DNA from 3 places in the Pseudorhizobium banfieldiae genome. Region 3 is predicted to be linked to each of the others. Evidence: predicted binding sites of a transcription regulator. Region 3 holds the regulator's gene; each other region holds the start of a gene.
The links. The regulator LexA, encoded in region 3, represses DNA repair genes until DNA is damaged. The targets are predictions, from matches to a motif close to TGTTCNNNNTGTGTTCNG.
Positions count from the first base shown of each region.

Region 1: dnaE (DNA polymerase III subunit alpha) is a predicted target of LexA. The motif match lies at 1,683-1,700, and genes of this name have one in related genera.
Region 2: NT26_RS10965 (putative DNA modification/repair radical SAM protein) is a predicted target of LexA. The motif match lies at 1,951-1,968, and genes of this name have one in related genera.

Region 1 covers NZ_FO082820.1:1,281,320-1,284,596, reverse strand. Annotated here, with positions in the region: gene dnaE (DNA polymerase III subunit alpha) at 1-1,476, opposite strand, end outside; gene NT26_RS06185 (ABC transporter ATP-binding protein) at 1,792-2,475, opposite strand; gene NT26_RS06180 (lipoprotein-releasing ABC transporter permease subunit) at 2,489-3,277, opposite strand, start outside.
Region 2 covers NZ_FO082820.1:2,244,789-2,248,065, reverse strand. Annotated here, with positions in the region: gene NT26_RS10980 (hypothetical protein) at 1-122, opposite strand, end outside; gene NT26_RS10975 (glycosyltransferase family 4 protein) at 210-1,250, opposite strand; gene greA (transcription elongation factor GreA) at 1,267-1,743, opposite strand; gene NT26_RS10965 (putative DNA modification/repair radical SAM protein) at 1,974-3,206, shown strand; gene NT26_RS10960 (UdgX family uracil-DNA binding protein) at 3,206-3,277, shown strand, end outside.
Region 3 covers NZ_FO082820.1:1,555,702-1,558,978, forward strand. Annotated here, with positions in the region: gene NT26_RS07720 (ComEC/Rec2 family competence protein) at 1-1,057, shown strand, start outside; gene lexA (transcriptional repressor LexA) at 1,038-1,754, opposite strand; gene kdsA (3-deoxy-8-phosphooctulonate synthase) at 1,961-2,803, shown strand; gene eno (phosphopyruvate hydratase) at 2,899-3,277, shown strand, end outside.

The sequences.
Region 1 (3,277 bases), 270 kb from region 3:
GGCTGGATTGTTCGGCACCAGCTTGCAGATCCTGTCCACCTGGCCGTAGGGCATTTCGAGCACCCGACCGACGTCGCGCAGCGCCGCGCGGGCCTGCAGCGATCCGAATGTAATGATCTGGGCCACCTGCTCACGGCCGTATTTCTGCTGGACGTAGCGGATCACCTCTTCGCGCCGGTCCTGGCAGAAGTCGATGTCGAAGTCGGGCATCGAGACGCGTTCCGGGTTGAGGAAGCGCTCGAACAGCAGCGAGAAGCGCAGCGGATCGACGTCCGTGATCGTCAGCGCATAGGCGACAAGCGAACCGGCGCCTGATCCACGGCCCGGACCAACGGGAATGTTGTTCTGCTTCGCCCATTTGATGAAGTCTGAGACGATCAGGAAGTAGCCTGGGAACTTCATCCTCTCGATGACGCTCAGTTCGAAGTCCAGGCGCTTACGGTAGTCCTGCTCCGTATAGCCGGGGCTGAGGCCGAGCGCCGCCATTCGCCGTTCGAGGCCCTCCACCGATTGCCGTCGCAGTTCCTCTGCCTCGGCCCGTTCGGCTTCCTCCGGATCAGCCGTCGCACCCGTGAAGCGTGGCAGGATCGGCTTGCGGGTATCGAGGATGAATGAACAGCGCCGGGCGATCTCCACCGTGTTGTCCAGCGCTTCCGGCAGATCGGCGAAGAGTGCCGCCATCTCGGCACGGCTCTTCAGATAGTGGTCCGGGGTCAGCCGGAAGCGGCTGTCGTCGGACACGATCGCATTGTGGGCCACCGCCATCAGAGCGTCGTGGGCGTCATAATCGTCGCGCGACGGGAAAAAGGCTTCGTTGGTGGCGACCAACGGCAGATCGAACTCGTAGGCAAGGCTGACGATCTTGTGCTCGTGGCGACGGTCATAGGCGCCGTGGCGCTGCAGTTCCACATAGAGCCGGTCACCGAACGCCTCCCTGAGGCTGAGGAGCCGCGATCTCGCCTGACTGGAATTGCCTTCGCGCAGCGTGACGTCGATCGGACCGCCGGACGCCCCGGTCAAGGCAATCAGTCCCTCGGTCCCCGTGTCGTCGAGCCAGGAGCGGCGGATATGCGTGCTGGCATGGCCTTCGCCCCCGAGATAGGCGCGACTGACGAGGTCCACCAGCCGCTCGTAGCCGTCAGCCGTAGACGCCAGAAGCACGATCGCCGGCAGCTTCGTCATCTGGTTGCCACGACGATCCTCGGCCTGATCCTCCATGTCGATGGAGACCTGGCACCCGATGATTGGCTGAAGGCCCTCACCGATGGCCTTCTGCGCGAATTCCAGCGCGACGAAGAGATTATTGGTGTCCGTGACGGCTATCGCCGGCTGACCATCGGCCACAGCCTTCGCAAGGATCTTCTTGAGCGGCAATGCGCCTTCGAGCAGCGAATAGGCGGAATGAACCCGCAGATGAACGAACCGAGGCGAAGGCTCCCCGTTCGTTGCACCAGTGGTTTCCATCTGCTCGGCCATCGCTGTCTCTCACCTCATGAATCAGGTGATTTTCCGGCGCGGAGCGTTCCAAGTCCAGCTCGGACTTACGTCGTCAACGGATATTCCTGCGGCTCGCTTACATGGCCAGCATGAGCATGGAAATGCTCGCGACGAAGGTTGCTATGGAAGCGAATGCGGCAATGTCCCGAATAAGATCAGTCATGGTCGTCTCCCTTGTTCCTCTATGTTGTTATTTTGTTCTGTTTTTGTACTCCTCGTCAAGAGAAAAACGAAACAAGAACAGAATGGCCACCGTCGCCGGCAGCCTCGGTAAACAGAGGGTTAAGAGAGGAGTTAGAAGCCGACGACCTTGCCGCCGTCGATCGTTACCCGACGATCCATCCGGGCGGCGAGATCATGGTTGTGGGTTGCGATCAGGGCCGCAAGCCCCGACTGCTTCACAAGCGCTTCCAGCGCATCGAAGACGTATGAGGCCGTTTCGGGATCGAGGTTGCCGGTCGGTTCGTCGGCCAGCAGGACGCGAGGGGCATTGGCGACGGCACGGGCGATCGCCACGCGCTGCTGTTCGCCGCCGGACAATTCGGCCGGGCGGTGTTCGCCACGATGTCCGATGCGCATGTAGTCGAGAAGCTGGCTTGCCCGCTCCTTGGCCTCCCGCTCGGGAAGCCCCGCAATCAGCTGCGGCATCATGATGTTCTCGAGCGCCGTGAACTCTGGGAGCAGGTGGTGGAACTGGTACACGAAGCCGATCTCGCTGCGGCGGATGGCGGTGCGATCATCATCCGGCAATCCATTGCAGGCATGCCCGCCGACGAAAACCTCACCGGCATCCGGATGCTCCAGCAGTCCCGCCAGATGCAGAAGCGTGGATTTTCCCGTTCCTGACGGCGCCACGAGAGCGACGATCTCGCCACTGTGCAGCTCAAAGTCCGCACCCTTCAGGATGGAGAGCGTGGTCTCGCCCTGGCCGTAATGTCTTTCGACACCGGAGAGCTTCAGGACTGTCTTGCCTGCCATGACGGATAAAGTCCTATTCGTATCGGAGGGCCTGCACCGGATCGAGCCGCGAGGCCCGCCAGGCGGGGAATATGGTGGCAATGAAAGAGAGCGTCAGTGCCATCAGCACCACCGACAAAGTCTCGCTGAAGCTCATCTCAGCCGGAAGCTGGCTGAGGAAGTAGAGCTCGGGATCGAAGAGCACCGTGCCCGACAGCCAGGAGAAGAACTGCCGGATCGATTCAATGTTGAGGCAGACGATGACGCCGAGAACGACGCCGGCGAGCGTTCCGACGGTTCCGATCGCCGCCCCTGTCATGAAGAAGATCCGCATCACCGCGCCGGAACTTGCGCCCATGGTGCGCAGGATGGCGATGTCGCTTCCCTTGTCCTTCACCAGCATGATGAGCCCGGAGATGATGTTGAGCGCTGCCACCAGCACGATCAGCGTGAGGATCATGAACATGACGTTCCGCTCGACCTGCAGCGCCGAAAAGAACGTCTGGTTCCGCTGACGCCAGTCGGTGATGTGGATCTGGCGACCGGCGGCGGCTTCCACCAGCGGACGCAACCCGTCGACACCTTCGGGATCGTTGACGAAGAGCTCGATCGACTGCACCAATCCATCGGCGTTGAAATAAAGCTGCGCCTCCTCCAGCGGCATGAAGATCATCGTCGCGTCGTATTCAGACATGCCGATTTCGAAGACGCCTGATACCGGGTAGGATTTGACCCTTGGATTGACCCCCATCGGCGTCACGTCGCCTTCGGGTGAGATGAGGGTGATGTCATCGCCTGCAGTGATCCCTAGCGATGCAGCAAG
Region 2 (3,277 bases), 690 kb from region 3:
GGGTTCAGTCCGCTTGCATCGTCGGTGAAGCAGACGAAGCGGTGTGGGCGCCGAAGGTGCCTAGTGACGCCGTTGAAGAGATTGTTCACGTAGTCGGGACCATAAAGGGTCCCCCACTTCATGCAGATGACGTTGACAGGATCATCGGGATTGGAAGAGGCCATAGGATGCCGACGGGAGACTGAGGGACGGATTAGGTAACCAGTCGGTTAGAGATTGATCATTGCGCTGTAAACCCTCTCAAGCGCCTCGGCTTCTCCACGAAGTGCAAAACTTGCGCGAACATGCTCCAGTCCCTTGCGCCCATGCTCTTCCGCGAGGGCTGGGTCGGCCAGATAAGGTTCGATCGCATCGCGCAACGCGTCGTAGTTTCCGGCAGGCACAATCGCTCCCGTCTCGCCGGCGACGATCTGCTCTGCATAGGCTCCGGCATCGCTCGCCACGACGGCGGTCTGCGAAGCCATGGCTTCCAGCGGAGTGAGCCCGAAGCCTTCGTTGCGGGAGGGGGCGACATAGAGCGTCAGGCGGCGATACCATGGCTTGATGTCGTCGACTTCGCCCAGGAAACGGATGCGGTCCGACAGGCCGGCTTCGGCGACAGCGCGCTTCAACTCGTCCCCGAACACCTGGTGCTCGGCCGTAACCCGCCCGCAGACGACGGCTGTCCAGTCGGGGTGCTGCGGCAGGAGTTCGATCATCGCGCGGACGAAGAGATCAGTCCCCTTCTGGTGGCGAACACGTCCGAAGCAACCAACGAGGAAGCGGCCCGGCAAGCCGGTCGCGCCGATCGTATCGTCCAGATCCTGAGGAGGATGGAAAACCTCAAGGTCGATGCCGTGCCGGATGACGGTATGGGGAACTTCCAGGAAGGAGCCGGAGCGGGCGCTGGTCGCGACCACCGCATCCATCTGGCGGATGAGCCATTTCGTATAGCGGGAGTGATTGCGTTGTGCCGCGGAGGTGAAGAGGAGCTTCAGCGGCATGCGCAGGACGGATCGCATGAGGATGCCGGGCAGCATTTCACTGTTGCGCCGGGCGTGCCAGATGCGACTGCGCCCGCCCGCGGGGCGTTTCCAGAGCTCCGGCAGTTGCGCCCATCGCATCTTCGGCAGGCTGTCGGGAAGTCCCGGCCCCAGCGTGACAATGCCGCGGCCGAGCCGCACCTGTTCGGGCACGAGCTGGACTACGGTCGACGTCACCCCGGACAAGCGCCGCTTAAAGTGCGGCGCGATCACGGTGATGTCTCTCAGCGAGCTCAAGGGGGCGTCAGCCCCAGCTGACGGAGAGGATCTCGTAGCCCTTGGAGCCACCGGGCGCATTGACCTCGATCGAGTCGCCGGCTTCCTTGCCGATCATGGCACGGGCTATCGGCGAGGAAACGGAAATCCGCCCCGCCTTCACGTCGGCCTCCTGGTCGCCGACGATCTGGTAGGTCTTTTCCTCGTCGGTGTCTTCGTCAACGAGCTTGACGGTGGCGCCGAACTTGATCTTCGAGCCAGACATCTTCGTCAGATCGATTACTTCGGCCCGCGCGATAAGATCCTCCAGCTCGGTAATCCGGCCCTCGTTATGGCTCTGAGCTTCCTTGGCCGCATGGTACTCCGCATTCTCCGAGAGATCGCCATGAGCGCGTGCCTCTGCGATCGCCTCGATGATGCGGGGACGCTCTTCCTGCTGGCGCCAGCGCAGTTCTTCTTGCAGCTGGGTGAAGCCATTCTGCGTCATCGGTACCTTTTCGACCATTTCCTTGCCCTTCACGATGCAACCGCGCTCGTCGCGGCCACAAAAAGAAACAGGTTCCGGAGTGAAACTTCGGAACCATCCACACATCAGAATTTCTGGAACTATAACAGAGATCATCGCGAAAGTTCCAGCAATTTCGAGATGGGGCGGGTTGCGCCGGTTTCAAGGTCCCGGCGGAGTTGCGACCGGTCCCTTGACCCGACTTAAAAGAACATATAGTGAACGCACTAATGAAGAAGTCGCTAAAAGAACGATTGGTCATTCTCTCCGACGCCGCCAAATATGACGCATCCTGCGCCTCCAGCGGTACCGCCAAGCGCAGCTCGGAGGCTTCCGGCGGATTGGGGTCCACGGAAGGATCGGGTATCTGCCATGCCTATGCACCCGACGGTCGCTGCATCTCGCTCCTGAAGATCCTGCTCACGAACTTCTGCATCTATAACTGCGCCTATTGCATCAACCGCTCGTCCAGCAATGTGGAGCGGGCGCGGTTCTCGGTGGAGGAGGTGATCTGGCTGACGCTGGAGTTCTACCGTCGCAACTATATCGAAGGGCTTTTTCTTTCGTCGGGCATCATCCGCTCCTCCGACCACACGATGGAGGAGATGGTGCGGATCGCCCGGGAACTGAGAGCGACTCACAACTTCCGGGGCTATATTCATCTCAAGTCCATTCCAGAGGCCTCTCCTCATCTGATCGAGGAGGCGGGGCTCTACGCAGACCGGCTGTCGCTCAACATCGAACTGCCGACCGATGCCGGCATTACCCGATATGCGCCGGAAAAGCAGCCGGATGGCATTCGTCGCTCTATGGGCGAACTGCGGCTCAAGATAGAGGAAATGAGCGAGCCGACGCTGCAGACGAAGCGAAAGCGCCGTTTTGCTCCTGCCGGACAGAGCACACAGATGATCGTCGGCGCGGACGGCGCCAATGACGCAACGATCCTCGGAACGAGCGCGCGGCTCTATGGAAGCTATGGCCTGAAGCGCGTCTACTATTCCGCCTTCAGCCCCATTCCGGATTCATCGAAGAACCTTCCGCTAATCAAGCCGCCGCTGATGCGCGAGCATCGGCTCTACCAAGCGGATTGGCTTTACCGGTTCTATGGGTTCGATATCGGCGAGATCACGTCGGCGCGCGCAGACGGTATGCTCGATCTGGATCTCGATCCGAAGCTCGCCTGGGCGCTGGGGCATCGCCACCGGTTTCCGGTTGATATCAATCGTGCCGACCGGGAAATGCTGCTGCGAGTGCCGGGGCTCGGCACCAAGACGGTGAAGGCAATCCTCTCGGCGCGCCGGTTTTCGCGGCTGCGGCTGGACGACCTGAAGCGGCTCGGCGTGTCGCTGAAGAGGGTGCGGCCCTTCATCACCGTCGACGGCTGGACGCCGCACCGCCTCGTCGACCGGCCGGATCTGCGGGCGATGTTCGAGCCGAAGCCGGAACAGTTGTCGCTGCTCTGATGTATACCGTCACGCTGGAGGGCAGGGGCGATCTTGGCGAGTGGCGAGAGGCTGCGCGCCCGCTTCTCCAG
Region 3 (3,277 bases):
TTTTGCAACTTCGCTGATCGGCGGATTGTCGACGGCGATCTATTCGATGGAGCACTTTCACCGGCTTGCCGGCTATGGCCTGGCGGCCAACCTCGCCGTCATGCCGATCATCTCGTTCGTGGTCATGCCGGCCGGCCTGCTTGGCATGTTGCTGATGCCGCTCGGGCTCGACGCGCCCCTCCTGAAACTGATGGGTCTGGGGCTGGAGGCGGTCATCGCGGTCGCAAAGCACGTGGCCAGCTGGGGTGGAGACGTCGGCACCGGCCGGCAGCACCCCTGGTTCCTGTCGATCGCCTCGATCGGGTTCCTGATCCTCGCCCTGTTGCGCACCCGGCTTCGGCTGGTCGGCGTACCGATCATGGCGCTCGCCTTCGCGCTGAGCTCGCAGGCGAACCGACTGCCCCAACCTGATATTCTGATCTCCGACGACGGCGCGCTGGTGGCACTGTGGAACGATGGCGTTGCCACCAACCGCACGCGCTCGCCGGCGTTTGTCTTCGACCAGTGGCAGCGCGCTCTGCTGCTTCCCGAGCCCGTCCCTCCGGTCATGTCTCCGGCAAGTGACCTCGGCATTGCGGCGGCAGGCCATCCTTCTGTGAAAGCCGCGCTGACGGACGAGCAGCGTGACCGGATCCGTTCGGAGATGTCGTCAACGCTCGCTCTCGCCGCAGCTGATGCGGGCCGGTTCCATTGCCTGCCCAAGCTGTGGTGCGTGGCGGTGGCCCGTGAGGGCGGAGTCAGTATTGCCGTGGTTGAGGATCCGCGACTTGCGGGAAGCGCCTGCGATCTGGCGGCGCTGGTTGTCGCCCCTCGCGCGCGGTTCGACGAATGTCGCTCGGGTGCCGTGCTGTTGAACGGCGCAAGCCTGAGAAAGACTGGCGCGATCGAAATCTACTTGAATGGCAGTCCCGACCCGTCCCTGTGGCGGATCAACGCGGCCAGTGCCGGTACCCGCCGTCCGTGGACCAGCCACCGCTTCTATGACTGGCGCACCGACCGCTTCGACGAAACCCTTCCCGAACCGTTGCTTCGAATGATCAGTGGTAGCGGCGGATGAGGCCGACGAGCTTTCCCTGAACCTTCACCCGATCGGCGGGAAGGATGCGAGTCTCATAGGCCGGGTTGGCAGCCTCCAGCGCGATCGAGGCGCCGCGGCGGCGGAACCGCTTCAGCGTTGCCTCCTCTTCATCGACGAGGGCCACGACAATGTCCCCGGGGCTGGCTGTCTGGCCGTTGCGGATGATGACCGTATCGCCATCCAGGATCCCCGCCTCAATCATCGAGTCGCCCTTGACCTCCAGTGCATAGTGCTCGCCGGCGCCAAGCATTTCGACAGGCACCGCAATATCATGCGTATTGTTCTGGATTGCCGAGATCGGCACGCCCGCCGCGATGCGTCCCATGACCGGCACGCTCGTGCTTGCGTTCTCGTTGCTTGCGGCGATCGGCGAGGGGGGCGGTGCCGGCTTCTGCTTGCCAAGGCTGCCCTCGATGACGCTCGGCGAGAAGCCGCGGCGCGGCTGCAGGCTGGTGCTGTAGGCTTCCGGCAGCTTGATGACCTCGAGTGCTCGCGCCCGATTGGGCAGCCGGCGGATGAAGCCACGCTCCTCGAGCGCCGTGATCAGCCGGTGAATGCCCGACTTCGACGCCAGATCGAGCGCATCCTTCATCTCGTCGAAGGACGGAGGCACGCCCGACTCCTTCATCCTCTCGTGAATGAAAAGAAGCAGTTCCTGCTGTTTGCGCGTGAGCATCCGGGTTCCCTGACGATGAAACAAATACGGAACAGACCATATATGTTCCGGGTGTGTTCCGCAAGGCTAAAGTTCCAGCTGCGTCGGCGCGCTTATGCCTTGGCTCCGTGACAGAGGCGGTGGTTGCTGTTATGGACATCGCGTCCGCCGCAGCCGGGTCCACGCGACGGAGCAGATGCCGCTTGAAAAGGAGTGCCGCCATGGACATGAAGCCCAATCCCGAAGTTGTCGTGGGTGACGGCGAAGGCCGGGTGCTGTTCTCCCAGTCGAGCCGCATCGCACTGATAGCGGGCCCCTGCCAGATGGAGAGCCGTGACCACGCCTTCATGATCGCCGGAAGGCTCAAGGAACTCTGCGCCGAGCTCGGGATCGGCCTCGTCTACAAGTCCTCCTTTGACAAGGCGAACCGGACATCTTTGTCGGGCAAGCGTGGCATCGGCCTGGACAAGGCCATGGAGATATTCGCGGACCTGAAGAAGGAGTTCGGATTCCCGGTGCTCACCGACGTTCATACCGAGGAGCATTGCGCGCTCGTCGCGCCGATAGTCGATATCCTGCAGATACCGGCCTTCCTTTGCCGCCAGACCGATCTGCTGATCGCCGCCGCAAAGACCGGTCGCGCCATCAACGTCAAGAAGGGCCAGTTCCTGGCGCCCTGGGACATGAAGAACGTCCAGGCCAAGTTCACCGCAAGCGGCAATCCGAACGTGCTTCTCTGCGAGCGTGGCGCCTCCTTCGGCTACAATACGCTGGTCTCGGACATGCGCTCGCTGCCGATCATGGCCGCCATGGGGTCGCCGGTCGTCTTCGATGCCACCCATTCCGTGCAGCAGCCCGGCGGGCAGGGCGGTTCATCCGGTGGCCAGCGCGAATTCGTCGAGACGCTGGCGCGCGCGGCAGTGGCGGTCGGCGTCGCCGGCCTCTTCATCGAGACGCACGAGGACCCGGACAATGCGCCCTCCGATGGCCCGAACATGGTTCATCTGAAAGACATGCGACGGCTCCTGGAAAAGCTTCTGGCCTTCGATGCCGTCGCCAAGGCTGCCTAGGCGCCGCAGCGGGAGCCGGATTGTAATTCGCCTGTCATCGATTAAGAGACATTGTCGATAACCGCAGGGCATTGGGTTTACCTCAGGGAGAGATCATGACCGCCATTACCGATATCATCGCACGCGAAATCCTCGACAGCCGCGGCAATCCGACCGTGGAGGTCGATGTCTACCTGGAGGATGGCAGCATGGGCCGCGCGGCTGTCCCCTCGGGCGCTTCCACCGGCGCCCACGAGGCGGTGGAACTGCGCGATGGCGGCAAGCGCTATGGCGGCAAGGGCGTTGAGAAGGCGGTCGAGGCGGTCAATACCGAGATTTTCGATGCCATCGGCGGCTTCGATGCCGAAAGCCAGATCCACATCGACAAGACTTTGATCGCCCTCGATGGCACGCCCAACAAGTCGCGCCTCGGCGCCAATGCCATACTGGGTGTCTCGCTCGCCGTTGCCAAGGCAGCGGCCGATTCCTCCGGCC